Regions from separate parts of the Paenibacillus sp. JJ1722 genome, predicted to be linked through region 3. Evidence: riboswitches for the same ligand, from Rfam matches in the RefSeq annotation. Region 3 holds a riboswitch; each other region holds the start of a gene.
What was found. Region 3 has a riboswitch for cobalamin ahead of ACM1ND_RS07125 (ABC transporter substrate-binding protein). Riboswitches for the same ligand answer to the same signal wherever they lie in the genome.
Positions count from the first base shown of each region.

Region 1: another riboswitch for cobalamin. It lies ahead of ACM1ND_RS26320 (ABC transporter substrate-binding protein); the one in region 3 lies ahead of ACM1ND_RS07125 (ABC transporter substrate-binding protein).
Region 2: another riboswitch for cobalamin. It lies ahead of cobJ (precorrin-3B C(17)-methyltransferase); the one in region 3 lies ahead of ACM1ND_RS07125 (ABC transporter substrate-binding protein).
Region 4: another riboswitch for cobalamin. It lies ahead of metE (5-methyltetrahydropteroyltriglutamate--homocysteine S-methyltransferase); the one in region 3 lies ahead of ACM1ND_RS07125 (ABC transporter substrate-binding protein).

Region 1 is NZ_CP182500.1:5,911,411-5,918,791, forward strand. Features, by position in the region: gene ACM1ND_RS26300 (ABC transporter ATP-binding protein) at 1-753, opposite strand, end outside; gene ACM1ND_RS26305 (ATP-binding cassette domain-containing protein) at 750-1,667, opposite strand; gene nikC (nickel transporter permease) at 1,667-2,482, opposite strand; gene nikB (nickel ABC transporter permease) at 2,497-3,426, opposite strand; gene ACM1ND_RS26320 (ABC transporter substrate-binding protein) at 3,442-5,022, opposite strand; cobalamin riboswitch at 5,239-5,443, opposite strand; gene ACM1ND_RS26325 (nucleobase:cation symporter-2 family protein) at 6,133-7,381, opposite strand, start outside.
Region 2 is NZ_CP182500.1:5,653,857-5,661,237, forward strand. Features, by position in the region: gene ACM1ND_RS25140 (cobalt-precorrin-5B (C(1))-methyltransferase) at 1-1,085, opposite strand, end outside; gene ACM1ND_RS25145 (precorrin-8X methylmutase) at 1,160-1,804, opposite strand; gene cobK (precorrin-6A reductase) at 2,184-2,963, opposite strand; gene ACM1ND_RS25155 (sirohydrochlorin chelatase) at 2,960-4,033, opposite strand; gene cobJ (precorrin-3B C(17)-methyltransferase) at 4,126-5,922, opposite strand; cobalamin riboswitch at 6,233-6,420, opposite strand; gene ACM1ND_RS25165 (TIGR00730 family Rossman fold protein) at 6,477-7,031, opposite strand; gene ACM1ND_RS25170 (uroporphyrinogen-III synthase) at 7,238-7,381, opposite strand, start outside.
Region 3 is NZ_CP182500.1:1,615,261-1,622,641, forward strand. Features, by position in the region: gene ACM1ND_RS07100 (Cof-type HAD-IIB family hydrolase) at 1-524, opposite strand, end outside; gene ACM1ND_RS07105 (lipoate--protein ligase) at 687-1,688, opposite strand; gene cobD (threonine-phosphate decarboxylase CobD) at 1,853-2,956, shown strand; gene cbiB (adenosylcobinamide-phosphate synthase CbiB) at 2,946-3,917, shown strand; gene ACM1ND_RS07120 (histidine phosphatase family protein) at 3,956-4,714, shown strand; cobalamin riboswitch at 4,837-5,031, shown strand; gene ACM1ND_RS07125 (ABC transporter substrate-binding protein) at 5,239-6,246, shown strand; gene ACM1ND_RS07130 (FecCD family ABC transporter permease) at 6,243-7,289, shown strand; gene ACM1ND_RS07135 (ABC transporter ATP-binding protein) at 7,286-7,381, shown strand, end outside.
Region 4 is NZ_CP182500.1:5,686,470-5,693,850, forward strand. Features, by position in the region: gene ACM1ND_RS25285 (anaerobic ribonucleoside triphosphate reductase) at 1-1,046, shown strand, start outside; gene nrdG (anaerobic ribonucleoside-triphosphate reductase activating protein) at 1,043-1,540, shown strand; cobalamin riboswitch at 1,717-1,913, shown strand; gene metE (5-methyltetrahydropteroyltriglutamate--homocysteine S-methyltransferase) at 2,073-4,391, shown strand; gene ACM1ND_RS25300 (DUF6985 domain-containing protein) at 4,479-5,012, opposite strand; gene ACM1ND_RS25305 (PadR family transcriptional regulator) at 5,395-5,724, shown strand; gene ACM1ND_RS25310 (DUF1700 domain-containing protein) at 5,717-6,268, shown strand; gene ACM1ND_RS25315 (DUF4097 family beta strand repeat-containing protein) at 6,273-7,124, shown strand; gene ACM1ND_RS25320 (3-ketoacyl-ACP reductase) at 7,245-7,381, shown strand, end outside.

The sequences.
Region 1 (7,381 bases), 1.8 Mb from region 3:
AGTACGCGTGTACTCATGCTGTAACAAGTCTTCATCCCATTCCTTAAAGATTTCCACGATCTCCCCCTGAACCATGACGGCAACTCGATCACAAAACTGACGAGTAGATTGGAGATCATGAGTGATGAATAGGTAGGACAACTGACGTTCCATCTGCATTCTTTTGAGCATGTCCAGTACAGAAGACTGCGTTGTCGTATCCAGATTGGCGATCGATTCATCGAACAAGATAATATCCGGCTCCACCGCCAACGCTCGGGCAATACATACCCGCTGTTTTTGCCCGCCACTCAGCTGTGCTGGGTATTTTTCCAGACTGTCAGCCTCCATTCCTACTGATTCCAATAGAGACAGACAAATATCCAGCGCCTGCGCTTTTAGCTCAGGAAAATAGTTGTGGATCGGCTCCATTAAAATATCTCGAATGGTCATACGAGGATGCAATGAGGAGGACGAATCCTGTGCAACCAACTGGATTCGCTTGTACAGCTGAACGTCCTTCGTCTTTTCGAAATGTATAGGCTGATGATCCAGCCAAATCTCCCCTGAGGTCAACGACTCCAGCCCTAGAATACATTGTGCCAGCGTGCTTTTGCCACTTCCACTTTCTCCAACCAATCCAAGACACTCCCCCTGCCGTAACTCCAGACTCACCTTCTTCACGGCCTGCTCGCTATCTTGCGTGCTGAACCAGCCTTTTCTCCGTTTGCGGACAGGGTATGCTTTGGTCAAATTCTTCAATTCCAGCATCACTGGTGCATCCTTCCTTCCGGGCTCATCTCCAACACTCGATCTGCTATGCGGCTCATACCTTGGCGATCATGTGAAATCAACAATATGGTGAGATCAAAGTCTTCTCTCAATTGTTGCAGCAATGCCAAAACCTTGTCGCGGTTGATAACATCCAACGCCGTAGTAGGCTCATCGGCAATAAAGAGGCTCGGACCTGAGCTTAACATTGCAGCCAGCAGCACCCTTTGACACATGCCTCCGCTTAGTTCAAAAGGATATGACGACAAAATATGCTCAGGATCTGCAAACCCAACCTTGCGGAGCAGAGAGCGCAAATAGGCCTCCCGCACTGGAGTAGCGCCTCCTCTGGCTATCTCCATGGCACGGATCAGCATCTGCCGCATCCGTGGCAGCACGCTCAGCGGGTGGACTTGCTGCGGTGCAGTGTGGGATGGGGCAGCACCAGCGTGCCCCGGCTCCATCTGGTCGTGCGGCATCCGACGCCGCCCGTGCAGTCTAAGCGTATCCATCAGCTGGGCGCGGACAGTCCGGATCGGATTCAACCCGCTCAGCGATTGTTGAATGAGCAGGGCAATATCCTCTCGGCGCAGCCTTTGCCAGCGCCGTTCCTGGAACGGGAGAATGTCTTCCCCGTTATAGTAGATACGCCCTTGCGTAACACCGATACCTGGCTCCAGCATGCCTGCGATTGCGTGTGCGGTCAGACTCTTGCCGCATCCGCTCGGTCCGGTCAGGGCCACAATCTCCCCTGAATATATGGAAAAGCTCACATCCCGCAGCAGTGGTTTGCTCCCACTTCCGCTTGCTCCTACGCCTGTGCGGCAGATTTCCAAATGTTCCACGTGTAACAACGGTTTTCGCCCTGCCACTTGTTCTATCGTATCCTTGCCCCCAAGGGCTATTTGATCTCCCACTATTTGGCCGCCCCCTTTTCCGAAAAGCGGTCGCCCAAAAGCTGGCAGGCAAGTACGAATAGCATAATCGCTAAGCCCGGGAAAATCATGACATGCGGAGCCACCTGAAAATATGAGGTTGCATCATGCAGCATCACGCCCCACTCTGGCTTGGGTGGCTGTACACCCAGTCCAAGAAAGGATAGCCCAGCGATCATCAGCACCACGCGTCCGATATCCCATACCGCATAAACCAACAACTGTGGCAACGCTTGTGGCAATACATAACGTCTCAGTATACGTACGTGTGAATTGCCGGATAAACGGGCATACCGAACGTAGTCCTCCTGACAGGCTTTTTGAACCAGACTACGGATATACCGGACATAGCCCGCCCACCGTACCGCAATAATCGCAAGGGTCATGTTAACAAAACCCGGGCCCAAAATGCCCACAATTGCCACCGTTAAAATAATATCAGGAAAAGCCAATACGCCATCGATTCCCCGCATGATCAGCTGATCTACACGTCCACGCACATAACCAATGAGCAACCCTATAGGCAGACTGAAGCACAACGTAGCTACAGTAATTGCACATGCGATTAGCACGCTCGTCCGAATCCCGTAAATTAGCCGTGACAGCACATCCCGACCCAGATGATCCGTACCGAAAGGATATTTCCGACTGGGTGGTGCCAGACGGTTCAAAAGATCCACTTGAAGAGGATCATGAGGAGCGACCCATGGAGCCAATAACCCAAGCAGCACGATCAGACCAAAAAGTACGCCTCCTGCCAGCAAGCTCCCTTGAAAGGAAAGCCGTATCTTTTTCATTTTCAGCTTCCCCCTTAACGCAAACGTAGCCTCGGATCTATCGCCGTCTGGACCAAATCCACCAAACACTGAACACCTACAATTAAAAATACGGCAAAAATAACATACCCCTGAATCACCGGATAATCTCGCTGGGTAATCGCATCTATAAAATACTTACCTAACCCCGGCCATGAAAAAATGGTCTCGACGATGACATTACCTGCCAGCATAAATGATAGATTGGTACCTAGCAGTGTAATCATAGGCAGAACCGCATGCTTAAATATCTCAAAAAACAGGATATGCATACGTGAAAAGCCTCGAGCCTTCGCTGCTTTCACAAAATTCCGGTCACCCAGCTCCAGCATTTGAGCGCGCAGTACACGGGCTTGCACCGCTCCCAAACCTGCGCCAAGAGTCAGCGCTGGGAGCACTAGATGTGTCCAGTCCTCCCTTCCCATGGATGGGAGCCAGCCCAAGCGAACGGAGAATAGATAGATCAACAGAAAACCAAGCCAAAAAGAGGGAATCGACGATCCCAGCAGGGCAAACAGCCTGCCCAGACGATCCAGTGGGCCGCTGATTTTTAGCGAGGCAGCCAGTCCCAGCCCCAGCGTAAGCACCGTCATGACGGCAAAGCCCGCAGCAGCTAGCTCCACAGTAGCAGGCAGTCTGTTCCATAGTTCGGCTAGCACGGATTCCTTGGATACATACGAGGTGCCCCAATGCCCCGTGAACACATCTCGCAGCCAGTTCACATATTGAATATGAAGCGGCTCGTTTAAGCCCAGTTCCTGCCGTAGCGTCGTCAACGCCTCCTCAGAGGCAGGGACATTATGCGCGGTGAGCAAAATAGTAGCAGGGTCACCAGGAGCGAGCCGCATCAGTACAAAAGTCAGCGTGGATACAACGAATACAATGATGAGCAGCTGCGCCACACGTTCCAGTATAAAACGAATCATAGGATACGCAGCTCGTTATTCCGTAATATCAGATTGCGCTGTAATGTAGTAATACTCGATCGGATGGGGTGTAAAACCCTCCACCCCTTTTTTCACACCAAACACATTATCAGGATGCACAATGAACGACTGTGGCAAATCCGCATTGATGATATCCAGCGCTTGTAGTGTCACAGCATTACGCTGCGCTGTATCCTTCGCCAGCTTCAAGCTGTTAAGAATACTCTCTAGCGGTTTGGAACTATACCGGCTTACATTGGCTTCGCTTTTCGAAGAATAAAACATGTCCATAAAATATTGCGGCTCTCCTGTATGAGCAGTAAGCATGCTGTACATTGCAAAATCCCAATCGTTTTTGGTCAACGCCTCGTCGATATTTTCCACCTTGCGAATCTTGACCTGGATTCCCTCTTTCAGCAATTGGCTTTGGATGACCTCAGCCATAACAGAGAGCTCCGGACGCTGAGGGAAAGTCAGCAGCGTAACCTCGAACGGCTTGCCTTGCTTAGTCCATGTCCCTTGGGCGTCCTTCTGCCAGCCATCCTTCGTCAACAGCTGCTCTGCCGTTCCCCCCAGCGCTTTACGCTCAACTTTACCAAAGGGAAGAATGCTCGGGAATGGGCTGCTTGCTTCCGTACCGAAGCCCCTCATGACGGCGCTCACAATCGATGTGCGTGGAATCAGGCTGTCCACCACCTTACGGTTCGCCGCATCCTTGAATACTGGCGATTCCATATTGTACACGATCATATGGGTGCGCAAGGAGGGAGCCGACAGCACTTGTAGCTTGTCATTCTTTTTCAGTACCTCTGCATTATCAACCGGAATATCCGTCGCTACGTCCACCTCGCCGGATTGCAGCGCCATCAGACGCGAATTCCCGTCCGTAATGAACTTCATCGTCGCTTCAGCCAGTCGTGCCTTCTCGCCCCAATATCCGTCATAACGCTCTACGACCAACGATTGGTCCTTGTTGAACGCTTTGATTTTAAAGGCGCCTGTCATCGCTGGGTAACTCTGCTCATCTTTCATCGATGCCACATCCAGTACAATTGTCGATGGATCAGCTAGATTGGACACCAGCGCCGCGTTCGGCTGGTTTGTCGTGATTTTCAAAGCCAGCGGGCCGCTTACATCAATGGACTTCACATTCAGTAAATCCTTCGCCAGATGGCTTTTCTCGATAGAGCGCAGCAAAGACGCTTTTACACCTGCTGCATCCATACTCTTTCCATCATGAAAAGTGACTTTATCCTGCAAGCTGAACGTCCAAACTGTAGGACTATCCTGCTTCCACTCCTTTGCCAGCCAAGCCACAGGCTCCAGCTTTTCATTCAAACGTACCAGTGTCTCACCTGCACCGGATCGCATCACATCCCAGCTATTATCTCCGTGCGGGTCAACGCCTGACGGTTTCCATGTATACGCCATTACCAGCTTTTTATCTGTCGCTGTTTGTTGTGCTGACGCGTTTTCACCCTTGCCGGAGCTATCCGACGTCTTATTGCTGGCACATCCCGAAAGAGCCATAACTGCCAGCAACAGCATCACCCCTGTACATATCAACCATGAACGCCTGCTACGATTGCTAATCATTCAATGAATCCCCCTCTATCTTGTAAAATCATATAAACCTAACGCAAAACGCGAAAAAAGCATTCCGGACCACTTGATCAGCAGTCAGAAATGCTTTCATTATAAAATGTCAAAACTCACCTCGAAGCCAACTCCAAAAACATAGAAGGGATCGGATCGGTTTCAGACATTCCGTATGCAGCACGCCTAACCACCTCCCCAGCATCCCGTGGGTCTGACAGTGATGTCAAAACAGGCAGGTCTCCTGACTCCAGGCGCATCTTTCAGGCCTTCCCGGTTCTTCACAGTTCCAGTGGCTGTTCTGAAAGCTCCAGCAGTATCCTGCTGATGCCTGTATACAGTGGCGGGTCCGTGTCGGAATCTACCGAACTTCCCTTTTAAGTGAACACGCTCAACAACCATCTACATGGTCTCAACAAAACCTCGTACATAGAGTCGTCCGGCTCACACCTGTTTTCTTCCTTTATTTCTTTCCATTACGATCTTATTTTGTTGTCACAGGCTTGTCAATAAATGCTGCACAATAATTTAAATTTGAACGATGTGGCGAGAATGAAGGTGATGTCTATTCATTGCGTGCACGAAATGAACGTGCTAAAATTAGGTATATAGATAATCATCGTGTCCGTATACTAAAAAGAGTCTTCGCCGCGCCAACGGCAAAGACTCTTAGGACTTGAAAGGCTGTGGATCACCACCACGGCGCGCTGCATAACTAAATGTTAATGCAAACGAAACCCACCGTTAGGGGCCAACCTAATTACGCGGTGGGTTTTCGCTTGTTCCGAAATTTTCGACGTAGCCAGCGATAAAGTTTACGAATACTAAACACCAGGCTTAGTAACGTAACCATCCAACGCACCACATCGTAGCACGACACAAGTGTAACCATCGGCTTCACCCCCTTTCGGGAAGCTGCACCGTAGTCCGAAAACATCCACCACTATTCAAAATCCATAAGGTAAATTATACCACGACCTCGCCCACTACTCTAGCAAATTCCTCTAGTAAATAAATCAACTTAAGAGTTAACTTTAGCGCCACTGCACAGTCGGACAGGGTCAATATCTATATGTCCCCAGACGGCAAGGGTTTATTTATTCCTAATCATCAAACCTTCTGTGGAACCTCCTGAACCGTCACGCTTTTGACCGGTTCGCCCTGTTTTCTTGTCAAAACGATGTTCAAGACAATCGCTGTAATCGAACCCGAAACGATGCCATTTTGCAACAGCATTTTAGCAAAGCTCGGCAGCTGGTCGAACATTTGCGGCAGAACGGCAGAGCCTAGGCCCACGGCAATGCTGCATGCTGCGATCAGCAGATTGCTTTCTTTCCGTAGATCCACTTCTGACAAAATAGACATGCCTGATGCAGCGACCGAGCCGAACATGACGATCATCGCCCCGCCCAGCACAGCGTTAGGAATCACTGTCGTTAAGGCAGCCAGCTTAGGAAGCAAACCAAGAACAACCATGATACCGCCCGCAGCAAAAATAACGTTTCGCGATTTGACGCGCGTGAGTGAAATCAAACCAACATTTTGCGAGAAAGCTGTATAAGGAAACGCGTTAAAAATACCCCCAAGCATAATCGCAAGTCCTTCGGAACGCAGACCATTGACGATCTGCTTCTGCTCCACCTTCTGATCAATCGCTTTGCCTACTGCCAGATAAACGCCCGTTGACTCGACCATGCTGACAATATTGACGATAATCATCGTACAAACTGCCATAATGCTAAACTCTGGCTTACCAAAATAAAACGGCTGTGCAACACTCACCCATGAGGCCTCCGCCACGGGAGCAAAATGCACCATTCCCATTCCATAAGCAACCACTGTGCCCGCGAACAAACCAATAAGCACGGAAATCGAGCGCAAAAAGCCTTTTGCCAACCGATTCACAAGCAGAATAACCAGTAGTGTGACTAACGCCAACAGTAAATTACGTGGCTGTCCAAAGTCCGAACTGCCCTGGCCCCCTGCTACATTGTTCATCGCCACCGGAATAAGGGATAGACCGATAATCGTAACGACCGAACCTGTAACCACCGTGGGGAAAAAGCGTAGCAGCTTGCCATACAACGGTGCTGCTAACACCACAAATATACCAGACAAAATAATTGCACCATACGCTGTCGCTAAATTTGAGGTCGAAGCAATCGCGATGATGGGCCCTACTGCCGTAAACGTACAGCCTAAAATGACAGGCAGTCTACTACCGAAAAAGCGTGTGCCCATAATCTGTAATAACGTAGCAATCCCGCAAGTGAACAGATCGGCAGCCACCAAATAAGCCATCTGGGCTGGTGTCAGGTGCAATGCTCCCCCTACAATTAGAGGTACAGCAATTGCTCCA
Region 2 (7,381 bases), 2.1 Mb from region 3:
ACGACAATTCCACCACCTGCATGGTCCAGACAATGCTGACATCCATAGGTACACAGCTTTTCAAAAAAGCTCAGCGCATTCGCTTCGGTCATCATATCTGCCACCTGCGTAGCTGTATTCGCCTCTGCCACTGCCGCTGCAAGCGACTCGTCCACACCTGCTTCACGCGCGACCTCAGCCAAAAAGCCAAAGTCCACCGGTGCGCTCTTGGAGTGAACCATCATGACACCTTGAGCTACCTTCGACAGCTTGCCGGGCATACCGACGAGAATAATCTTTTTCATTCCCAGCCGTTTCCCGTGCTTAATGGCAAAGCCGACAAAATCCCCCATCTGAATAAAGGCTTCTTCCGTCAGCTGATCGTACATTTGCATGGCATATTTTTCACTGCTGCCACCTGTGGTCAGGACTATTTCCTGGCAGTTCATCGCTTGCGCAACCGATATGGCCTGCACGACACTGGCTTTATAAGCTGACGTAGAAAACGGAACGACCACACCACGCGTGCCTAGTATGGAAATACCGCCAAGAATGCCAAGTCGCCCGTTCAACGTTTTCTTGGCAATTTCTTCACCGTCCGGTACGCTGATGACGACACGGACACCTTTGGCCGATCCGTGCTCTTCAAGCACGCCTGTCACAGCCTCCGTAATCATCCGGCGCGGCACCGGATTAATCGCTGCTTCCCCGACAGGCACAGGCAGACCGGGCTTCGTTACCCGCCCCACGCCGATGCCACCGTCCAACTCAATGCCCGGCTCCTCGCGCCAGCTAACAGAGGCGCTAATTCTCGCCTGATGCGTGGCATCTGGGTCATCGCCACCGTCCTTGATCGTCGTGCAGGAAGCTTCGTCCGCGTCCAACACAGGCTCAATCAGCTCAAACGCATGATCAAAGCCCGCGGGCAGCGATATCACTGCTTCCTTCGGCGGAATGCCCGTGATAAGTAGTTGTACCGCTCCTTTGGCCACTGCAGCCGCACAAGCTCCAGTCGTAAAGCCTGACCGCATTGGCTTGTCCGGTGCGGGAGCTTCACCGCTTTTCATCCGTTTGGGCCTGTCGACGGACGCCGCTTCCTTTTCCATGCCAATTCCTCCTTAACCTCTTCTGCTGATCATGTTCCAATTCATTTCATGATACAGCAAACGGACAACCGCATCTAGCGGACAGCCATTAAGGAGATCGCATTCAATGCTGCTACGACAATTGTACTGCCGCCCTTGCGTCCAATATTCGTAATGAACGGAATATCCAGCTTGCGCAGCTCGTCCTTGGATTCTGCCGCCGAGACGAAGCCTACGGGCATGCCAATTACCAGTCCGGGCTTAGCCGCTCCTTCTTTCACCAGACGAATTAACTCCAACAACGCTGTCGGTGCATTACCAATGGCATAGATACCGCCTTCGCCCGCCTGAATCGCTTTGCGCATCGAAATAATGGCGCGTGTCGTATTCAGCCTTTTCGCTTCTTCCATGACGTCAGGGTCAGATATGTACACATGCACATCCCCACCAAATTGACGGATACGATCCTTGCTCAGCCCAGCTTGAATCATTTGCACATCCGCCACTACCTGCTGTCCTGCGCGAATAGCTGCAACCCCGGCTTCAATCGCTTTTGGATGAAACACCATGCTGCGGCCCAGCTCAAAATCAGCAGATGCATGAATGACACGCTGTACAACGGGATATTGCTCTGCTGTAAAAGGATGCTCTCCCAGTTCTTCTGTGATCATCTCGAAGCTTTTGCCTTCAATCTCCTGCGGCTGTACCGTTAGCGGTTTGAAATCTGTTTTAAAATCCATCGTATCGACCACTCCCTTATGGAAAATTAGAAAATTAAATTAGCTTAGAACATTAAAGTTACCTATTGTTCCACTACGCAGTCGGATGGTGCTTCCCATCGCCACCGCCCCCGGATTCCTTGAATAAAACCTATGATCAGCGTAGAAATCCGGGGACAAAAGCGACCGCTACGCTTGTACAGCACCATTCCGACTACTCCGTTTTATGTTCATTTTTCAAGTTCGTCTTATATAGGGAAAATGACATTCATGTTAAGGAGTTACAAACACCTCTACACAAAAACTGCACATTTTAAGATGACTATATTTTAAATACACGCCAGAAATCGTTCTGAATTCATCGGATTGACTGGACCGACCAACTTCATAGGCTTATGTCTTAAAGCACAGACTCCTCTTTGTCTATACGCAGTGCGTCGATGACTCCGTCGAAATGATCAAATACTGTGCCAAATTCCACTTCCGGCCTGGAAATCAAAAGTACGTGAATCCCCAGCTCCAATGCAGATTGAACCTTTTCATCCACTGCTCCCGTGCGTCCGCTTTCCTTGGTGACCATCACGGTCGTGCCATAGTGCTTGTACAATGCTTCATTCATCTCGCGGGAAAAGGGTCCCTGCATGGCAATAATATTCTTTTGCTCCATGCCCAGTTCGCTGCATTTCTCCATATTGTCCAAGCGCGGCAGCATGCGTGCAACCAGACGAATCTCCGGGTCTCCGAGTAAATGCTTGGTGAACGTGCCGAGCGTCTTACTGCCTGTCGTAAGCATTACAGAGCCTTTGAGTTGCTTCGCTTCTAATGCGGCCTCTTCATAGGAAGACACGATGTGGAGCAACGGATGATTGTCATATACCAGTCCCGTTCGCTCGTAGCGAATATAAGGAACTCCGGATACGCGAGCGGCTGTCATCGCATTCGCATGTGCTTCTTCTGCAAAAGGATGACTGGCATCAACGACGGCCAGTATTCCCTGCTCCCGAATCATTGCAGCCATTTCATCGGCTGTCATTCGGCCTGTACGTACGTCTAGTCCCACTTCGGACAAGCTGGCTGCCGCGCTTTCGGTTACGACCGAGGTCAATACGTTGAAGCCATTGTCACGGATTTGCAGCGCCAATTCCCGAGCGTCGCTCGTTCCGCATAGCATGAATATCATGAGCCCTTCACCTGCCCGCTTCCGTTCACTACAGATGGCGTATGTGAATGCTCGTGATGGTGATCATGGTCATCATGGCTGTGAGCATGGACATGCTCATGAGTGTGATCGTGGCTGTGTGTATGGTGATCATGATGATCGTGCTCATGTGCATGATGATGATGTTCATGGTCGTGCTCATGCTCATGATGGTGATCATGATCGTGATGGTGATCGTGGTGATGATGGTGGTGCTCCTGCGCCTCCAGACGGAACTGGCAGTTATCACAATTGGCTGTAACCTTGCCAAACAAGCCTTCCTTAGCTCGCTCCAGCACCAGTTCAATCAATTGGGGATGGAAACCAAAATATCCGCCCATCTCCACTTGTAATGTAGGGTGAGCCTCGGCAAATTCCTGGGTCATTTCTCCGATGCGCTTAATCAGCACACCCGTGAACAGAAAATAGGGAAGCACGATAATCTTTTTGGCCCCCAATCGTACACAACGCTCCAATCCATCGGGAAAAGAAGGCTGCGTCACACCGATAAAGCTGCTCTCTACCCACGTATAAGAAAGCTGCTCCCACAGCATACGGGTGATTTTGAAAAAGTCACTGTTCGCATCTGGATCGCTACTTCCGCGTCCTAACACAAGTACCGCCGTTTCTTCGTCGGATACCTCGGGAAATGCCTCTACAGCGCTATTCATTCCCGCTGGAATCGCAACCGGACGGGCCTCTTTCAAGCGGCTTTGCAGAATGCTGACGATTTTCTCGTGAACGCCAATCGGGCGTCCGTATACAAATTCCACCTGCGGATATTTTGCTTTTGCCCGGTCAATAGCCATCGGAATATCAATTTTGGCATGTACCGCTGCGAACAAGATAATCGGAATAAGAACGACACGCGTCGCCCCTTTCTCCACACATGTTTGCATCCCTTCAGCAATGCTGGGACGTGCCAACTCCAAGAAACAGGTTTCCACGCACATATCCGGTACCCGGTCTGCCACTGCCTGTGCAAATTCCAGCAGCTCCTGGTTCCCCTCCGGGTCCCGACTTCCATGTCCAACCAACAATATTGCATCCACTGCTGTTTTTTCCTCCTCTTTAATAGGGATAACCTGCATGACGCCCTATTTTATATATATGCTTGTATCCAGTTCATCAGGCCTTCATTCCATTAATCACCACAAACCGCATTCACTTCTACCGTTGCTGGTGCATCTTCATGCCGGAAACCCGCAACGACACCTACACGTTTAAAAAATTTATGAAAACGCTCATTCGGATGCCCTTTTTCCTTATATTCAGCAATGACGTTCTCCACGATATCAGTAATCTGATCACCCGGAATTCCTTCCGCTACAGGCTGAGCAGCATGAGCATTGCGGCCGAATTTTTTGCCGCCGAGGAAGAGATCGTATCCTCCCTTGCGATAGACGATTCCGATATCCTCCAGCACCGCTCCATAGCAAGCCATACCGCATCCGTTCAATGCAATACTCGTTTCCTTGGGTGCCTGTAATCCGCCAAGTACAACCTGTAGATGCTCAGCCACAGGTACAGCGTCATCCTTCTCCATATTACAGAAGTCGCACGCCTTCACCTTAAACACATCGCCAATCGGCATGACAATGAATCGTTCATCCCGCAGCCGTCCGACCAGTTCCTCGGGGTCTGCACACGGCACGCGCAGCACGATCTGATGATCTGGCGTGTATTCCAGCTCGCCGTCATCACCCGCTACCTCGGCGAGCAGCGCCATCTGACGAGCGGTGAACTTCTTGTTTCCCACACCCGGGGAAACGCCCACCTCAAACAGCGCAGGCTTGCCAAAGCCGCCTGTCGCCATTCCAGCCGTAGCCCCCGCTCCGGCCACCGCTGACGTTCCGGCGGTGCTCTCGGCGGTAGGCGCTTGCCCGCTCCAGCGAGCGTTGGCTGCGCCAGGCAGCTTGCCGCCGACAGCGAGGCGGCTTAGTGCCTCTGCCGCCAGCGATGCTGGGGCTGCGCCGGTTTGCACAGCATTCGTTGCCTGCACGGCAGCCATCGCTTGCGGGCGTGCCTGCGTCGCAACCGCAGCGCCGCTCGCGGAGGGTCCAGCGGGCGTAGTCGGGGCTGCGCTTGCCTGCGGTGTATCCTCTTGTGCGCCCAGCGACCACGGCTCCGCTTCCGTGCGGAGACGCTGGTGCGGCTTGAGTGCCTGCTCGGTCGCATCTAATGTGTATTTGCGCTGATATCCGCGCGGAGTCACGATCAAGCCGTCATACACTGTCGTCGAGGAATTGCCGATGATTACAGTCGTCAGCATCCCAATGTCATGGTTCAGCATATCTTCCAGCGTCGTTACAATAACTTGCTGACGTTCACGATAAGCACTTTTCACCAACCCGACTGGAGTTTGCGGATCGCGGTAACGCAGCAAAATGGACTGCGTCTCCACAATCTGGCGGGTACGCCGACCACTGCGCGGGTTGTATAATGCAATCACAAAATCGGCCGAAGCCGCTGCTTCTACGCGCTTCACAATCGTTTCCCATGGGGTCAGATGATCACTCAGACTGATCGTGCACGCATCATGCATAACTGGCGCCCCCAACAGTGATGCACAGGACTGAATAGCCGAGATCCCCGGTACGACTTCTACCTCAACCCCGTCCTCGCGTCGCCAGCCTTTTTGCATCAGCACCTCATACACCAGCCCTGCCATACCATAGACTCCCGCATCTCCACTGGAAATGACAGCTACCTTCTTGCCCATCTCTGCTTGGCGAACCGCCTCCTGTGCACGGCTCACTTCCTCTGTCATTCCTGTGCGTACAATCTCCTGTCCGTTCAACAACGGACGGATCAAATCAACGTAGGTATTGTAGCCGATAATGACCTCACTTTCGGCCAGCGCATCCAGCGCCCGTTTTGTGATATGTTCCATATCTCCTGGTCCAAATCCAATCACCAGCAATTTTCCTAATGGGCTCATCGTGCTCCTCCTATTCATCCTTTTCAGGGCAGCTATGCTATCTATTTCAATGATTTATGCACATCGTGTAACTCGAAAAAACCCCATCCTGCCCGGATGGGGTTTCTATGTACGCATCTCTCATCAGACGAACAAACAGCGTAAGAAGACACTATTTGTCTTCCTCCAGCCTGCCGTTGTTTTCCATCTGACTGTTTACGCTTCAAACGCTGCTGCACGTTCAAATCCACGCAAACCTCTAGCCAACATGGAAAAAGCAACGTGTGCCTGATTTCCTGATTTCGTACACCCATCCTCTCCGCGAAGGTTAACGGTGCATACAGATCAAGGTAGGTCTCCTGGCTTGGCATCAACGGATTCTTTCGTCTTCCCCGTTTTTCACGAGTGACCATTTTAAAAAATCCTCTTCCTTACAGTGGCGGGACCGCTCGGGATTTGCACCCGATTCCCTGTTACCCTTTGCTCAACCGCAAAGGCACCTTGTCTGTCCGCTATTTGATTATGGGTCTTATCATAACCTTGCCTCAATCAGTTGTGCAAGCACGAAAAACGCTTTATTTCAAGTTCTCTGCTTTATTTTTTAACATATGTAGCAATTCGTCCGGGTCCGCAGAGATACTTAATAACGCTGGATGCTCAGCCCCGGTAAACCCTTCTTGCACGCTATGACGCACCATTTCTACTAACGGGTCAAAATATCCATTCACATTCAGCAGCCCAATCGGCTTGCGATGAATCCCGATTTGCGCCCAGCACAATACCTCGAATAGCTCCTCGAAGGTTCCCAAGCCACCCGGAAGGGCGATAAACGCATCGGCCATCTCGCTCATTGCCGCTTTACGCTCATGCATGCTTGCTACCTCAATAAATTCGGTAACTCCCCGATGAATGATCTCTGCATCAAATAACAGGGTGGGCATAATGCCAGTGACCTGACCGTCACCCGCCAGCATTCCATCCGCCACCTCTCCCATCAGCCCCCTGCTAGAGCCACCATAGATCAGACGGATATGATGGCGAGCCATGGCTTCCCCCAGCTTGCCTGCAGCCTCAACATATACCGATGAATGTCCAGGTCTGGACCCGGCAAATACGCAAATAGAATTCATTAACGTCTCAGCTCCTGTCCTAAGTATCATGCATCGAAACTTATTCATTATATTAGATAAACATTTTCGCTATAACAAAAATCTTTGTCGATGCATGTCCAACAAAAAAAGATAAAGACCTCGTAGGCCCTTATCTTTATTTTACTCTGTATCCCAAAATATAAGTTCATTTTTTAGCATACTGCATTTATAATTTCTATCTCATTTCAATGACCATTCACGATCTTCAGACCACAGCCATGCACCGAATCGTTATGTTCAAAATATTTGCCCAGCTCCACCATCATCGCGCCCATGCGCTCTTCGGTTGGAAACACGACTCGATCAATCCCTTCTTCCACAATGGACTG
Region 3 (7,381 bases):
GTAATGTGAACCTCATTGCCAAGCAGTTCGCGAAGTTCAGGAATTAATTCATCCAACACTTCCGGCTCGTCGATGATCAGCAGTTTAGGAGCCGGCTGCTCTATAACTTTACTGAATACAGGCTCTACAAAATATTCCGTGTTGTTCAGTTCTGTGTAATCTTTGATTTTCTGATTATCTTCACGTGTGTACAATTTGTCATCTATATACGTTTGCAGATGCAGATTGCGTTCTACGCAGAATTCATACAGGCGACGTGCAGCCACGAGTGGAACATAACGCTCATACAGCACGTTTTCGTCCAGCAGGTTTTTAACCAAAGCTCCTTGGTACGTAATGATTGGCACGTTCAAACCAGTTTGTCGAGCAATTTTGTGTGCGGAGGCATAAGCTCGTCCAGTAGCGAGGGTAACCACCACACCTTTCGCTACAGCAGCTTCTAATGCCTGTTGTGTCGCCGGTGTAACTTCTTTCTGGTCGTTAATGAGTGTATCATCAATATCAATGGCAATTAATTTATACATATCGGTATTCTCTCCTTTATCTCTATCATGGGGCAATGTTAAAATTGTATCTTATAATATTCAAAATGACAATATCGCAATGAAAAGGGGACGGCCCCTATAAGAGCCTGTCCCCTTATAACCACTGAAGTGTTGGCTTGAAACGATGGGAAAAAGTAACGGTTAGTCTTCCAAAAATACAAGTCCAACAAAATCGTCCAGCTCAATATTACCAAAATAGTGCTTCAAATCGAGAGAGGATAAGGCTTGACGTACCTCACCTTCATCATAGCGCTTGCCACGCAGGATATTTTCAATATCAGCAACGTCACCCACGCCGAAGAAATCCCCATAGATTTTAATATCACGGACATAGCCTTCCTTAAGATCCATGCGGATATCAATAATGCCGACCGGAAATTTACGTGTGTGCTTGATATTGCTCTCGGGGGATAGACCGTAGTTCCAATCCCACGATTGGTAGCGTTCTTTGGATATTTCATGGATTTTGGCCCAATCGGTATCGGTGAGCTTATATTGAGGTACCTGATCCAATTCTGCACCGAATATGAAACGCAGCAGTTCCTCGCGAAATTGCTCTATGGTCATCTCACGGTCCATCAGTTCGCTGATGTTAGCCACGCGACTGCGGACGGATTTAGTGCTTTTGGATTTGAATTTTTCGGGATTGGCATGCAACGATGCAGCCACATTGTCCAGATTCAGGTTAAACATCAATGTACCGTGGCTGAACATCCGTCCGCGTGTGGCAAATTGGGCGTTTCCTGAAATTTTACGTTCTCCGACCTGCAGATCGTTGCGGCCTGTCATTTCAGCTTCTACTCCCATTTGGCGCAGAGCATCAATAACGGGTTGCGTAAATTTGAGGAAATTATGAAAGGACTCCCCGTTATCCTTGGTAATAAAGCTGAAATTTAAATTACCGAGGTCATGATATACAGCACCGCCGCCGGACAGGCGACGAACGACTTGAATATTGTTATCTCTGACAAACTCGGCATTGATTTCTTCAATGGTATTTTGATGCTTGCCTATAATAATAGAAGGCTGATTAATGTAAAACAGCAGATAGCTGTCGTCCAGCGGAAGATGCTTGAGCGCGTACTCCTCAATGGCAAGATTAATGGCTGGATCGTGTATGCCCTGGTTGTCGATGAACAGCATGTCCATTCCTCCGTATATACAAACTGTGTAATTTTATGTGTGCCTCCTTCTATTGTAACCCAAGTGAGCCATGTACACAAAAGCTCATTTGCATTGACGGGACGCAAAAAGCAGCCTCATAATGGAGCTAAATGATTGGAAACGGCCGGAAAGGATGAGAGGTAATGATAGAGGTTTACGGTCATGGCGGGGACAGGGAAACAGCTGCAGCGACATTCGGCGGAGCTGCTGCGGATTTTGTAGATTTTAGTGCAAATATTAATCCGCTTGGTCCACCACCGGAGGTGCTTGAGGCGCTGCAACACTCATTTGACACTGTGATTCGCTATCCAGATCCTGGGCATCGGAATTTTAAAAATATGCTCGCACGGCGACTGCATGTTCCACCGGAGTCGTTAAGTATCGGAAACGGAGCGGCTGAAAGTATGGCGCTCCTGCTATTGGGACTGGCTCCTAAGCGTGTGGGTACAGTGGAGCCGTGTTTTTCAGAATATGCGGAGCTGGCTGGCACATTCGGAGCTGAGGTCAACCGGGTGTACGGGAAGGCCTCGCTTCAATGGAAGGCGGACGTGGAGGACATCCTTCAGCTCATGGAGCAGGTAGATGTTTTGTTTCTTGGGCAGCCGAATAATCCAAACGGTGTGCAATATGGTAAGCAGGAGCTGTGCGAACTGGCAGAAGCGGCTGGCAAAACGGGTACCGTGCTGGTGGTGGATGAAGCATTCATTGATTTTATCCCGCTGGAACGGCGAATCTCACTACTGCCTGTGCTGGATCGTTATCCTCATGTGATTTTGATCCGGTCAATGACCAAATTTTATGCCATTCCTGGCTTGCGATTGGGCTATGCGATTGCTCATCCAGATTATATCCGGCGAATGACGGCCAAACAGGTGACCTGGAGTGTGAATGGATTGGCGTTGCTGGCTGGGGAGGCGTGTTTGAGAAGTGGGCAAGCATATGAGCACCAAACACAGGAGCTGATTGCTACGGAGCGCAACCGCCTGTTGACCGCCTTGGCGGAATGGGGCTGCGGTGTTGTTCCCGGCGAAGCCAATTACGTGCTGGCAAGGGCGCCGGGTACGTGGAGCGCATCGGCGATTCAGCAGGCGCTTGGACAACGCGGAATTCTTATACGTAGCTGTGCTATGTATCCGGGACTGACGATGAGCCATTTTCGAATTGCGGTCAAGGATGCAGAAGCCAACGACAGGCTGCTGTCTGTATTGGGTGAAGTGCTGGAGGAGGAGCAGCGGCGTGACAGTTAGCTTGATTATCCTGGCAGCCTATCTTTTGGACAGGCTGATCGGTGACCCGAGGTGGTTGCCACATCCAGTCATCGGTATGGGACGTGCCATTTCAGCATTGGAAAAAGCGATTCGCCGCCAGGCCCGAAGTGACCGGGGGTTGAAACGTGCGGGTATACTGCTTCCACTCATTGTGGCGGGAGGCTCCTTTACGCTCGCCTGGGCGCTATTGCACTTGCTTGCCTGGATTCATCCGTGGTTGTCTGTCGGCGTAGAAATGGTGCTGATTGCGACCACGATTGCTTCCAAAGGACTAAAGGACGCAGGAATGGCAGTATACCGAGCGTTGCAGGCGGATGACCTGGCTGCGGCACGGCGGGAGCTGGGCATGATAGTTGGGCGGGATACGCAACAGCTTGATGAGCCTGAGATTGTACGCGGTACTGTCGAAACGGTCGCTGAAAATATCGTGGACGCGATTATTTCCCCGCTTTTTTATGCCTTGATCGGGGGAGCACCCTTGGCGCTGGCTTATCGTGCTGTGAATACGCTCGATTCCATGGTTGGCTACAAAAATGAAAAGTATCTGCATTTAGGCTGGGCTTCAGCACGTCTGGATGATGTCGCTAACTACATTCCGGCACGCCTGACAGCGGCAATGCTTGTGGTAGCGGCGTGGATGTACAAGCGAGATGCTGCAAGAAGCTGGCGCACAGTCAAGCGAGACGCTCGTCTGCACCCAAGCCCGAACAGTGGCTTCCCGGAATCGGCTGTTGCCGGTGCACTGGGGATTCGTCTTGGAGGTTATAATGTGTATCATGGCGTGCGCTCCTTTCGTGCATACATGGGCGATTGGATACGACCGCTAGAGTCGAAAGATATACGGCATACGATCCAGCTGATGTTCGCCGTGTCCAGTATGTTTGTAGGATTGTGTTTGTTAGGAGCCGTAGGTTGTTTTGCCTTGGGATGGGTGCGGTGAGGAGTGACACACTGAATAATGATCGAGCAGGAAGTGACATGATCTTGAAACAAGATATAGCAGCAAAAAGGACAGTAGAATACGCACAAAGTCCGAACTCACAGGAGGATAAGGTGCCGTATGATGCTAAAGAAGATCTGCATTGGGACATGGAACTCGTGTTAGTTCGTCACGGCACAACCTTATGGAACAAGGAACGTCGATATCTAGGACACTCCGACTTAGGTTTGCTACCGGGAGCAGAGCAGGAATTAAAGCCTTTGCAAGAAAAATTGCAAGGGCAGTCCTTTGCTCGAATCTATTGCAGCGATTTAATGCGATGTCGCCAGACCTTGCAGATCATTGTGCCGGAATCAGAATTGACGTCTGGAGGTTCCCTATCTACTATGTCTCCTATGATGGAACCACGTCTGCGAGAGCTTCATTTTGGTGAGTGGGATGGAAAAACGTATGACATGCTCAAGGATGTGTCGTTGTATCGCGCTTGGATTGATGAGCCGCAACGGATAACCCCTCCTGGAGGAGAGTCTTGGGCAGATTTTGTGAATCGTCTACGGAAATTTCTTGACTCTCTGTATGAATGGCGTGTTGCTATGGAAGTTCAACCCATGGATTTGACTGCTGCGCCACCCTCTGTTTTGGTCGTTACGCATGGTGGCGTAATTCGTCAGTTAGCTTGCATGCTGATACCGGGCCATGATTTTTGGAGTTTGAATCCGAAGCCGGGAGAAGCATTTAGGATTCAATTGAGGCTGGCAGGACGGCACAATTACATAGCAGAAATGCTTCCTCATTAGGTTAGACACCAGCGGATAAAGAGGCTGTTTGGGTTGTAAGCCGCCTCTTTTTAACCTATAATCATCAAGTAAAAGAACGGCTTGACTACCACTACATCAAATATCCAGCAGACGAGGTCGGCGCAGCGTGATGAAACTATGGTTTCCCTTGCCTGCGCTGTTAAAAGGGAAGTCGGTGTGAGTCCGGCGCGGTCCCGCCACTGTAAATGGAAACATGCCCGTTAGTCCTGCTTTATGTGCTACTAAGCATATGAAAGAATTTCAGGACATGCATTTTACCATAAGTCAGGATACCTGCCCGTCCGCCTGTCACCATAATCCTTCGAGGAAAGGATGACGTGTTCGCAGTGACTGTCCGTGCGGAAAGAAGCTGCCGCCTGCGCACGATCTGCGCTAACGTGACCCCTGTGTCCTGATATGAGGATGCGGGGTTTTTTTGATAGGAAAAGAAGGCTGGATTTAGAAGATATCTGATGATGCTCAAGTAACGCTCTTAACGATTTTTTTATGAAGGGGTGCAAATCATGGCAGGAAAAAAAATAAAGGTTTGGACAACAGGTCTATTGGTTCTGATTTTGGTAGTTGTGCTGAGTGCATGTGGAGCTAATGGGAAAAATGCTGAAAATAAAGAGAACCAGAATTCTTCACAGCAGCCGGGACAGACCGTAACCGCACAAGAGCCTCCGGGCAAAACAGTTTACCCACTCACAGTTAAGGATGCAACAGGACAGGAATTTACATTCAAAAAAGCGCCGGATAAAATCGTTTCCGTCTCCCCGGCAGAAACCGAGGCGCTGTTCGCCATCGGGCTGGATAAGGAAATTGTTGGCGTCTCCGACTACTCTGATTACCCAGAAGCAGCTACGAAAAAGCCTAAAGTGGGCGGTATTATGAAACCGAACGAAGAGGCGATCATTGCTGCGAACCCGGAAGTCGTTTTTGCAGGGATATCACTTAGTGAACAGGCTACGACCAAGCTGCGCGACATGGGAATTATGATTTTTAAAACGGAACCGAAGACAGTTGAAGATGTCATGGCTAACATCGAATTGTATGGGAAAATCACCGATCATCAGAAAGAAGCAAGAGCGGTGACCGACAAGATGAGAGCAGATGTAGCTGAAGTGAAAGAAGGAATTAAAAATATCGGTAAAGGGCAGAAGCTGCGGGTATACGTCGAGTTTTCACCAGGCTGGACAGTTGGTAAAGGCGAGTTTATGGACGAGCTGATTACGTTGGCGGGCGGCGAAAATGTAGGCGCCACGCAGAAGGGGTGGTACCAAATTAGTGAGGAAAATATTATTGCTGCGAACCCTGACGTGATTTTGTACAGCAAAAGTGTCAAGGACGACAAAACTGGTCAAACGCTCGGCGAAATTATTAAAGCTCGCAGTGGATGGGATCAAATATCGGCTGTTCGCCACAACCGGGTGTTTGCCGTGGATGATAATTTGATCAGTCGTCCGGGTCCACGTGTAACGGAAGGTCTCAAGGAAGTGGCCAAGGGCGTGTATCCTGAAATTTTCAAATGAACCGTAAACTGATCGGCTTTGGAGGAACAGGTCTTGTCCTGCTGTTACTGACGCTGCTGCTCTGTCTTGGCATCGGCTCGGCCAAGCTTCCGGTCAGCCAGATCACGGGCATTCTGGTTAACCACCTTCCATGGTTAGGCGATACGTTTACACCGGATTGGAATACATCCTCAGAGCAAATTATTTTGAAGGTCAGATTGCCACGAGTGTTACTGGGAATGTTGGTAGGAGCAGCGCTGGCGCTGGCGGGAGCCGGATTTCAGGGTGTGCTGCGTAATCCTTTGGCTGATCCGTATACACTGGGGGTATCCTCGGGGGCTTCGGTAGGAGCGGCAGTACTGATTTATTGGGGCCTTCAATTTTCATTTGTTGGCATATGGACGCTGCCGCTAGTGGCATTTACGACCGGAATGCTGACGCTGTGGATGGTGCTGACGTTGGCACGGGAAGGTGGAAAAATTCCGACACAAAGTCTCATTTTGTCGGGTGTGGTGATGCAATCCTTTCTGGGGGCGGTTGTTTCCTTTCTGACAGCCATGTCGAAGGAGACGGTCAATGAAATATTGTACTGGACGATGGGAAGTCTTAGCCTGCGCGGTTGGTCATATACAGGAATCCTTTTACCTTATGTGGTCATAGGACTGGTATTTCTATGGAACCGGGCACGTGTGCTGAATATTTTGGCTTTGGGTGAACGTCAGGCGGCTCACATGGGAGTTCATGTAGATGCGACGAAGCTATCTGTTCTGATCATTTCCACGCTGCTGACAGCAGCCGCTGTCTCGGTATGTGGAGTGATTGGCTTTGTGGGACTCGTTGTACCGCATATCATTCGTCTGGTGACAGGGCCTGATTACCGGATGATTGTTCCATTATCTGCGCTCGGTGGAGCTATTTTTATGGCTTGGGCAGATACGGCGGCTCGCACGTTGTTAGCCCCCACGGAAATTCCTCTGGGCGTGATGACGGCCTTTGTTGGGGCACCGTTCTTCGCATATCTCCTGTACCGGAACAAGAAGCTGCGCAGGGGGGAAATGCTGTGACAGAACAAAGTGAATCACAGAAGGTACGTGATCGGGCGTTAGAGGTAGCGGGTCTAACACGTGCCTATGGAGAGTTCCATGCGTTAAAGAAT
Region 4 (7,381 bases), 2.0 Mb from region 3:
ATGCCACCTTCAACTTGCCTTTTTACCGTGCTGATGACCCGGATACCATTATAGCGACAATGGGTTGCCGTACCCGCACCATTTCTGACCGTTTCGGTAGAAACCGGCAGAGTGGCAAGGGAAATCTCTCCTTCAATACCATTAATCTGGTGCGGCTTGGCATTGAGTATGGTATTTGCACAGGCAAACGCCTGACACCTGACCGTGATCGCTTTGATGCGAGACTGGAAGAAGTTATGCGCATTGCGGTGGATGGCCTAATCCATCGCTATCAAATCCAGACCAGCCAACCGGCCAAAGCCTCGGACTTTATGATGCGCGAAGGGGTATGGGAAGGTGGAGAACAACTGGCGCCAGATGATAAGGTGGGAAGCGTACTAAAGCACGGTACGCTTTCGATCGGGTTCATCGGGCTGGCTGAGTGCATGAAGGCACTATACGGGAAACACCACGGGGAGGATGATTTCGTATACCGCGAGGCACAGCGAATCATCACTTCCATGCGCGTGTATTGCGATCGAATGAGTGAATATCACAATTTAAATATTACATTGTTCGCTACGCCTGCCGAAGGTCTGTCGGGCAAGTTCACATTGCTGGATCAACGTGATTTCGGGATTATCCCTGAGGTAAATGATCGAGAATATTACACGAATTCTTTTCATATTCCCGTGTATTATACGCTCCCGGCTGCTCGTAAAATCAGCTTGGAAGCTCCGTTCCATAACCTCTGCAACGCTGGTGCGATTTCATACATCGAGCTGGATGGTAACGCGCGGAATAACCCGGATGCGTTTCTTAAAATTGTTCAGTACGCGCTGCATCAGAACATCGGCTATTTCTCTATCAACCACCCGGTGGATCGTTGTACGGAATGTGGTTATGAAGGGATTATCGGGACAAGCTGCCCCCAATGCGGCACAGATGAGGAGCATACACACTTTCAGCGCTTACGTCGGGTAACCGGATATCTGACAGGAGATTATACCGTTCGCTTTAATGCTGCAAAACAGGCAGAAGTTCGAGACCGGGTGAAACATAAGTGAATTTGTGTGGCTACATTCCGGAATCTCTGAACGAAGGATACGGCCTGCGCACTGTCGTGTTTATTAGCGGTTGCCGTCATGCCTGTCCCGGATGCTTTAATCCAGCGTCGTGGAGCTTCCGTGCAGGTGAGCCATTTACACCCCAACGACAACAGGAAGTCATTCGTGACATCATGGATAATCCGTTGTTGGACGGACTGACTCTCTGCGGGGGAGATCCGTTTTTCTCAGCAGCAGAATGCTCGCAATTTGTGCGTGACTTCCGCGAGGCCTGTCCCGACCGAACCGTGTGGGCTTATACTGGCTTTGTCTATGAAGATTTACTCACAGATCAGGAGCGACAGGAGCTAGCGCTTTTGTGCGATGTGATTGTGGATGGTCGTTTTGTAGAACAGCAAAAGGACCTGACCCTTCCCTTCCGGGGCAGTCGCAACCAGCGTCTGGTAGATGTAAAAGCCAGTATTCAGGCAGGCTATACCGTTTCATTGGCTTAACGCGAAGTTTACCCGGCAAGATGCTATATATCTAAGACAAGTCCCCATCATGGGTAAGGCTTGTCTTTTTTTCATATAGCTAACTGTTTCCATTGGAGTTTCTATTGCGCATCCTGTAAGTTTCACTTATGATGGTGAACAAGTATACGAGTGCATAATTATTCGTCATACCTTAACCGCATAGCTTGGAGATAGGTGTCTGTTCTATTCAGATCAGGCTTAAAAGGGAAGCCGGTGCAAATCCGGCACGGTCCCGCCACTGTAAACGGGGAACTTTCAGCTGTTCATATATCCACTGGTCCACAGACCGGGAAGGAATGCTGAGAGTCATGATCCGTAAGTCAGGAGACCTGCCTATTTTAACAACATCGCAAGTACCTACGGAAGATAGGGAGGTGTTAAGAGCAGTCGCCGTATTTTTGATTTTTTAATCACGGAGGCATTCTTTCCCCTACTTATTTTTAACTCTGGGGGAAGAATGCCTTTTTTGGTACGTAAAAATAAAACAGCTACCCACTAGGAGGAAAAGTACATGTCCATTATTGAATGGCCTGAATTGTCCGGCTTGATTAGCAGTAATCTGGGATATCCGCGTATCGGCGAAAACCGGGAATGGAAGAAAGCACTGGAACGCTTCTGGAACGGCAGCATTAACGAAAGCGAACTGCAGACGGAGATGAAAAGATTACGGTTGGAGCATCTGAGCAAGCAGCGTGACAAGGGGATTGATCGCATTCCTGTCGGAGACTTCTCCTATTACGATCACATGCTGGATACATCTGTAATGTTCGGTCTGGTACCCGAACGGTTCAACCATCGTCCCGCAGGTCCGGTTCCTCTGTCCGTGTATTTTGGGATCGCTCGTGGACAGAAGGGAGCAACCGCCAGTGAAATGACCAAATGGATGAATACCAATTATCACTACATCGTTCCTGAATTGGCAAACGCAGTCCCGGTGTTCACTGAAAATAAACCCTTACAGGCTTATCGTGAAGCAAAACAAGAACTAGGCATTGATGGGAAACCGGTCCTCATCGGCCCCTATTCATTCGTTACCTTATCCAAAGGCTATGATCGTAAGGATTTGGCCACCATCGTACGAAGCTTCCTGCCACTGTACACCCGTATCCTGTCTGAACTAGCGGCAGAAGGCGTTCAGTGGGTCCAAATCGATGAACCTGTCCTAACCACCTCATTCCCGGCAGAGGATTTGGACATTATTCAGGAAGTCTATGAAGCTTTGACTCAAGCTGCGCCCTCCTTGAATATAATGCTGCAAACCTACTTTGGCAGCCTGGACCATTATGAGCGTCTGTCCGCACTTCCGGTACAGGGATTGGGTCTTGATTTTGTGTATGATGATGGCGAAAATCTTCAGCATATATTGCAGCATGGCTTCCCTAAAGGAAAAACGCTGGGCGCTGGGGTTATTGACGGGCGCAATATATGGCGAAGCGACCTGAACGCTGTGGCTGCCCTGCTGGGTCAGTTAGCAGAACAAACCACTGCCGCACAGCTTATCGTACAGCCATCATGCAGTCTGCTGCATGTGCCAGTCAGTCTGGAGGCAGAGCACAAGCTGGACAAGGAGCTGGTGCAAGCGCTGGCCTTTGCCGATGAAAAGCTGGAGGAAATCGCCGTCCTGACGGCTGCACTTGGCAAACACGATCCTTCCGCACTCGCCAAGCTTGAGCAAAGTGCGGATGCGGTAGCCCGTTTCAACAGTTCAGCGGCACGCGTACAGACAGCTGCCGATCTGGCCGACCTGTTGGCAAAAGAGCCTCTGTCACGCAGCGTTCCTTTCGCCGAGCGTCGTGAGATTCAGCAAAATAAGCTGAAGTTGCCTCCACTGCCTACGACGACCATTGGTAGCTTCCCGCAAACCGCCGAGATCCGCAAGGCCCGCCTGCACTATCGCAAAGGAGAATGGTCAGCCGAGCAATACCGGGCGTTCATCCAACAGCAAATTAAGGAATGGATTGATATTCAAGAGGACATTGGCATTGACGTGCTTGTTCATGGAGAATTTGAGCGGACCGATATGGTTGAATTTTTTGGCGAAAAGCTGAACGGCTTTGCTTTTACGCAAAACGGATGGGTGCAGTCCTACGGCTCCCGCTGTGTTAAACCGCCGATTATATACGGAGACGTTTCCTTCGATCAGCCCATGACCGTGGAAGAAACGGCATTCGCCCAATCGTTAACTTCCAAGCCTGTTAAGGGAATGCTTACAGGCCCTGTGACCATTTTGAACTGGTCTTTTGAACGTAACGATATTCCTCGTAGTCAAGTTGCTTTACAGTTGGCTCTGGCATTACGGGCAGAGGTAGAGGCACTGGAACAAGCGGGCATCGGCATGATTCAGGTCGATGAGCCTGCAATTCGTGAAGGGCTTCCACTGAAAAAAGAACAACAGCAAGCCTATCTGGACTGGGCGGTTCAAGCCTTCCTTGTGACCACGGCCACCGTTGAACCTGCGACCCAAATCCATACGCACATGTGCTATTCCGAATTTCAGCATATGATTCAGTCCATCTCCGATATGGATGCCGACGTCATATCTATTGAAACTTCGCGAAGTCACGGAGAACTGATTGTCAGCTTTGAAGATCAGGTATACGACAAGGGCATCGGTCTGGGCGTGTACGATATCCACAGTCCGCGCATCCCCGATGTATCTGAAATGCTAAGCATGATCCAGCGTGCTCTGCGCGTACTGCCATCAGATTTGTTCTGGGTTAATCCGGACTGTGGTCTGAAAACCCGCACCAAGGAGGAATCTATCGCCGCCTTGCGACTAATGGTACAAGCGGCTCAAGCAGCCCGGGCTGCATTGGCTGTATCCAACTAATCTTTTTATCGTATCGAATCGCACCATCATTTCACCATATCCTATTCCCCTTTCCGGCCCTTTTTGGTAAAAGCCGGGAAGGGGGATTTATTCTAGGTCATATAATGTATAAACGCCTTGAATATGCTCCATTTTCATCTGCTTCATATGTACGCCTAAGCCATGTTCTTGATCCCAGGAGCAACTAAAATTCAAATACAGTTCATCCTTTGCCGATGAGTCGGAAATCAGTATAGACACAAGCTGTATTCGATCCAGCAATTGTTCCGGCCGCTCCACATAAGGCGCATATTCATCTGGGTCCTCTCCCCATATACTGTAAGCATTCCGGTACTTTTCCACTATGCCAGCATAATGATGGTGTATGGACTCCAACACTTGAGGATGAATAGCTGACGAATATTCCATATACTGCTCCCATGTGTTTTTTTGCAACTGTGTAGGTTCTTCTATAGTCTGTGCCTGTTCTTCGGAGTCAGCCCCCACGATAAATTCGACTTCTACTTCCGAGGGCTGCCCGCAAAAATTAAGATGTACTACACCACGCAGAACAATCTCCTCAGATACATCCCAAGACTCATCATCCTGTTCCAGTTCCATATACCAATGTTTCCAATCCACCCTTTACCCACCTCTTCATAAAAAGTAATATTTAACCCTATTGAATACTTTACAATCTATCATTTTAATGAATGAAATTAAAGTAGCATCCTATTTGTGCTCCCAGCCATATTTCGAGTAATTTCCAAATAAAAATACTTTTTTCTACAACATTCGCTATTCAATAAAGCCTCCAAGAAAGAAAATCTGCCCATTTTGGCACAAATATTTTATTATTAAAAATTTAGTACCTTGCATTAATCAGTACATGATGTTAAATTATACCTGACTACTGTTCTATAATTAGTACCCGTGACAAATTATGCACAAACACACGTTTCTTCCCCTTATTCCGAACGACACCTATGAATTATTGATAACATCCAGGAAGGGAGCACCGCTCGTGAATGTGAACATCCAATTCAAAAAAGGGGTACTGGAACTGTGCGTTCTAGTTCTAATTGGACGCAGAGACCGTTATGGCTACGAGTTGGCTCAAGCCGTCTCCCGTCATATTGAAGTAGCTGAGGGAGCCCTATATCCATTGCTCCGCCGTCTGGTATCAGAAGGATACTGCACAACGTATTTACAGGAATCGACCGAGGGACCTCCCCGCAAATATTATCGGCTGACTGATACTGGAAGCCATTATACAAGAATACTTACGCGGGAATGGAATGATTTTGTCCATCATGTCGCAAGCCTACTGGAGGAAGGGAATTCCGATGAATAGAAAACAGTTTCTTACAGAGGTAGAGCAGCTTCTTTCTCCTCTCCCTGCAGAGGTACGCAATGAGCTGCTTAGTGATTTGAGCCAGCATTTTGACTACGGGTTGGTTAATGGCAAAAGCGAAAGTGAGATTGCCAATGAACTGGGTAACCCGGAGGATATTGCCCGAGAAGCGTTGGATGATCCCAATGCAGCCTGGAACGCTTCTCCTCCGCTTCGTCAGGGAAGCTTCGCACGCAATCTTTTTACTTTCTTAGGGCTACTGTTTCTCAATTTGCTAATCTCCATCCCGATTATGGCTACCCTATGGGCAGTATGGGCTTCATTGACCGTGCTATCGGTCAGCTTCATTGCAGCCCCCCTTCTCGCCGTTACTGATTATGCACTAAACAGCACCTTTTACCCGGCCAAATTCTTTTTCTCTATCACGTTGACGGGTATAGGTCTATTGCTGCTGCCTGGAGTACGTTATCTCCTACTCCTTATGGTCAAGGGCACAGTACGATACTGGAAATGGAATCAGACTACCCTGAGGGGAGCTTACTAACAACATGAATAAAAAGTGGTTTATTGCAGCAGGTCTGTGCATTGTCATCGGCGCAGCCGGAATGGTGGCCTACGGTGCCCCATGGAGTCAACAAGTCATGAAGGAAACAACTGCGATTAACAAAAAATGGACGTTCACACGTGGTCAGTTACAGAAGCTGAAAGTGGACAGTTCTGATGATGTCTCTATTTTGTTTACTCCCGGCTCTGGCGACCAAGGTACGATACGCATTAGTGGAGAAGTTCAGACAAAAGTAGCCGACCAGATTCATAATGCCCAAATTGAGAACGGTAAGCTTACGATTCAATCGGAGCCGGCCCCTTCCTTGTCATTCCTTTCGATCACCCCTGATGTGGATCAAACGATTACCGTAGAGATGCCCTCCGGCGAAACACTAACTGACCTACAGATAGATGCACATTCAGGGAATGTAAAACTTCAAGATGCCTCCGTGCAGAATACTTCCATCACCGCTACTTCAGGCACTGCCGAGATTACAAACCTCCAAAGTACCCACCTGATCGCAAATTTAACATCCGGCAATTTTACAGCCAGTCAGCTTGCAGCAGATATGGAGTTGAAGCTTACTTCTGGCGATGTTACCATCCGCGATTATAGCGGTAATGGCCTTATTTCCCTAACCTCAGGGGAGACAAATATTACGCAACGTGCCGTAGCCAACTTGGAAGTGAATGCTGATTCTGGTGACGTGAAGATTAAACAAGCTCCCGATTTTAAAGGTGTTTATAATGTCCACTCTGACTCTGGGAGTATAGATACTCCCGAATCTGTTCCCGGTAGTGTGAACGTGATAAAGGCAGAAACCACCTCAGGGGATATTAATATTTCCAAATAGGAGACCTCTAGATGAATACCTCATCAGAGGCGAAGTTTGGTTCAATGAGTTTAACCTTGTATAATGTAACCATGTGCTCACATGCACAACCACGTTATGGAGTGAAAAGGAGGAGACTGGATGGAACTTAAGAATAAAACAGCCATTATTACAGGAGCCAGCAAAGGAATCGGTAAAGCAATTGCCGAAACTTTAGCTAAGGAAGGCGTTAACCTGGGATTAATCTCACGAACATTGACTGACCTGCAAAAGCTGCA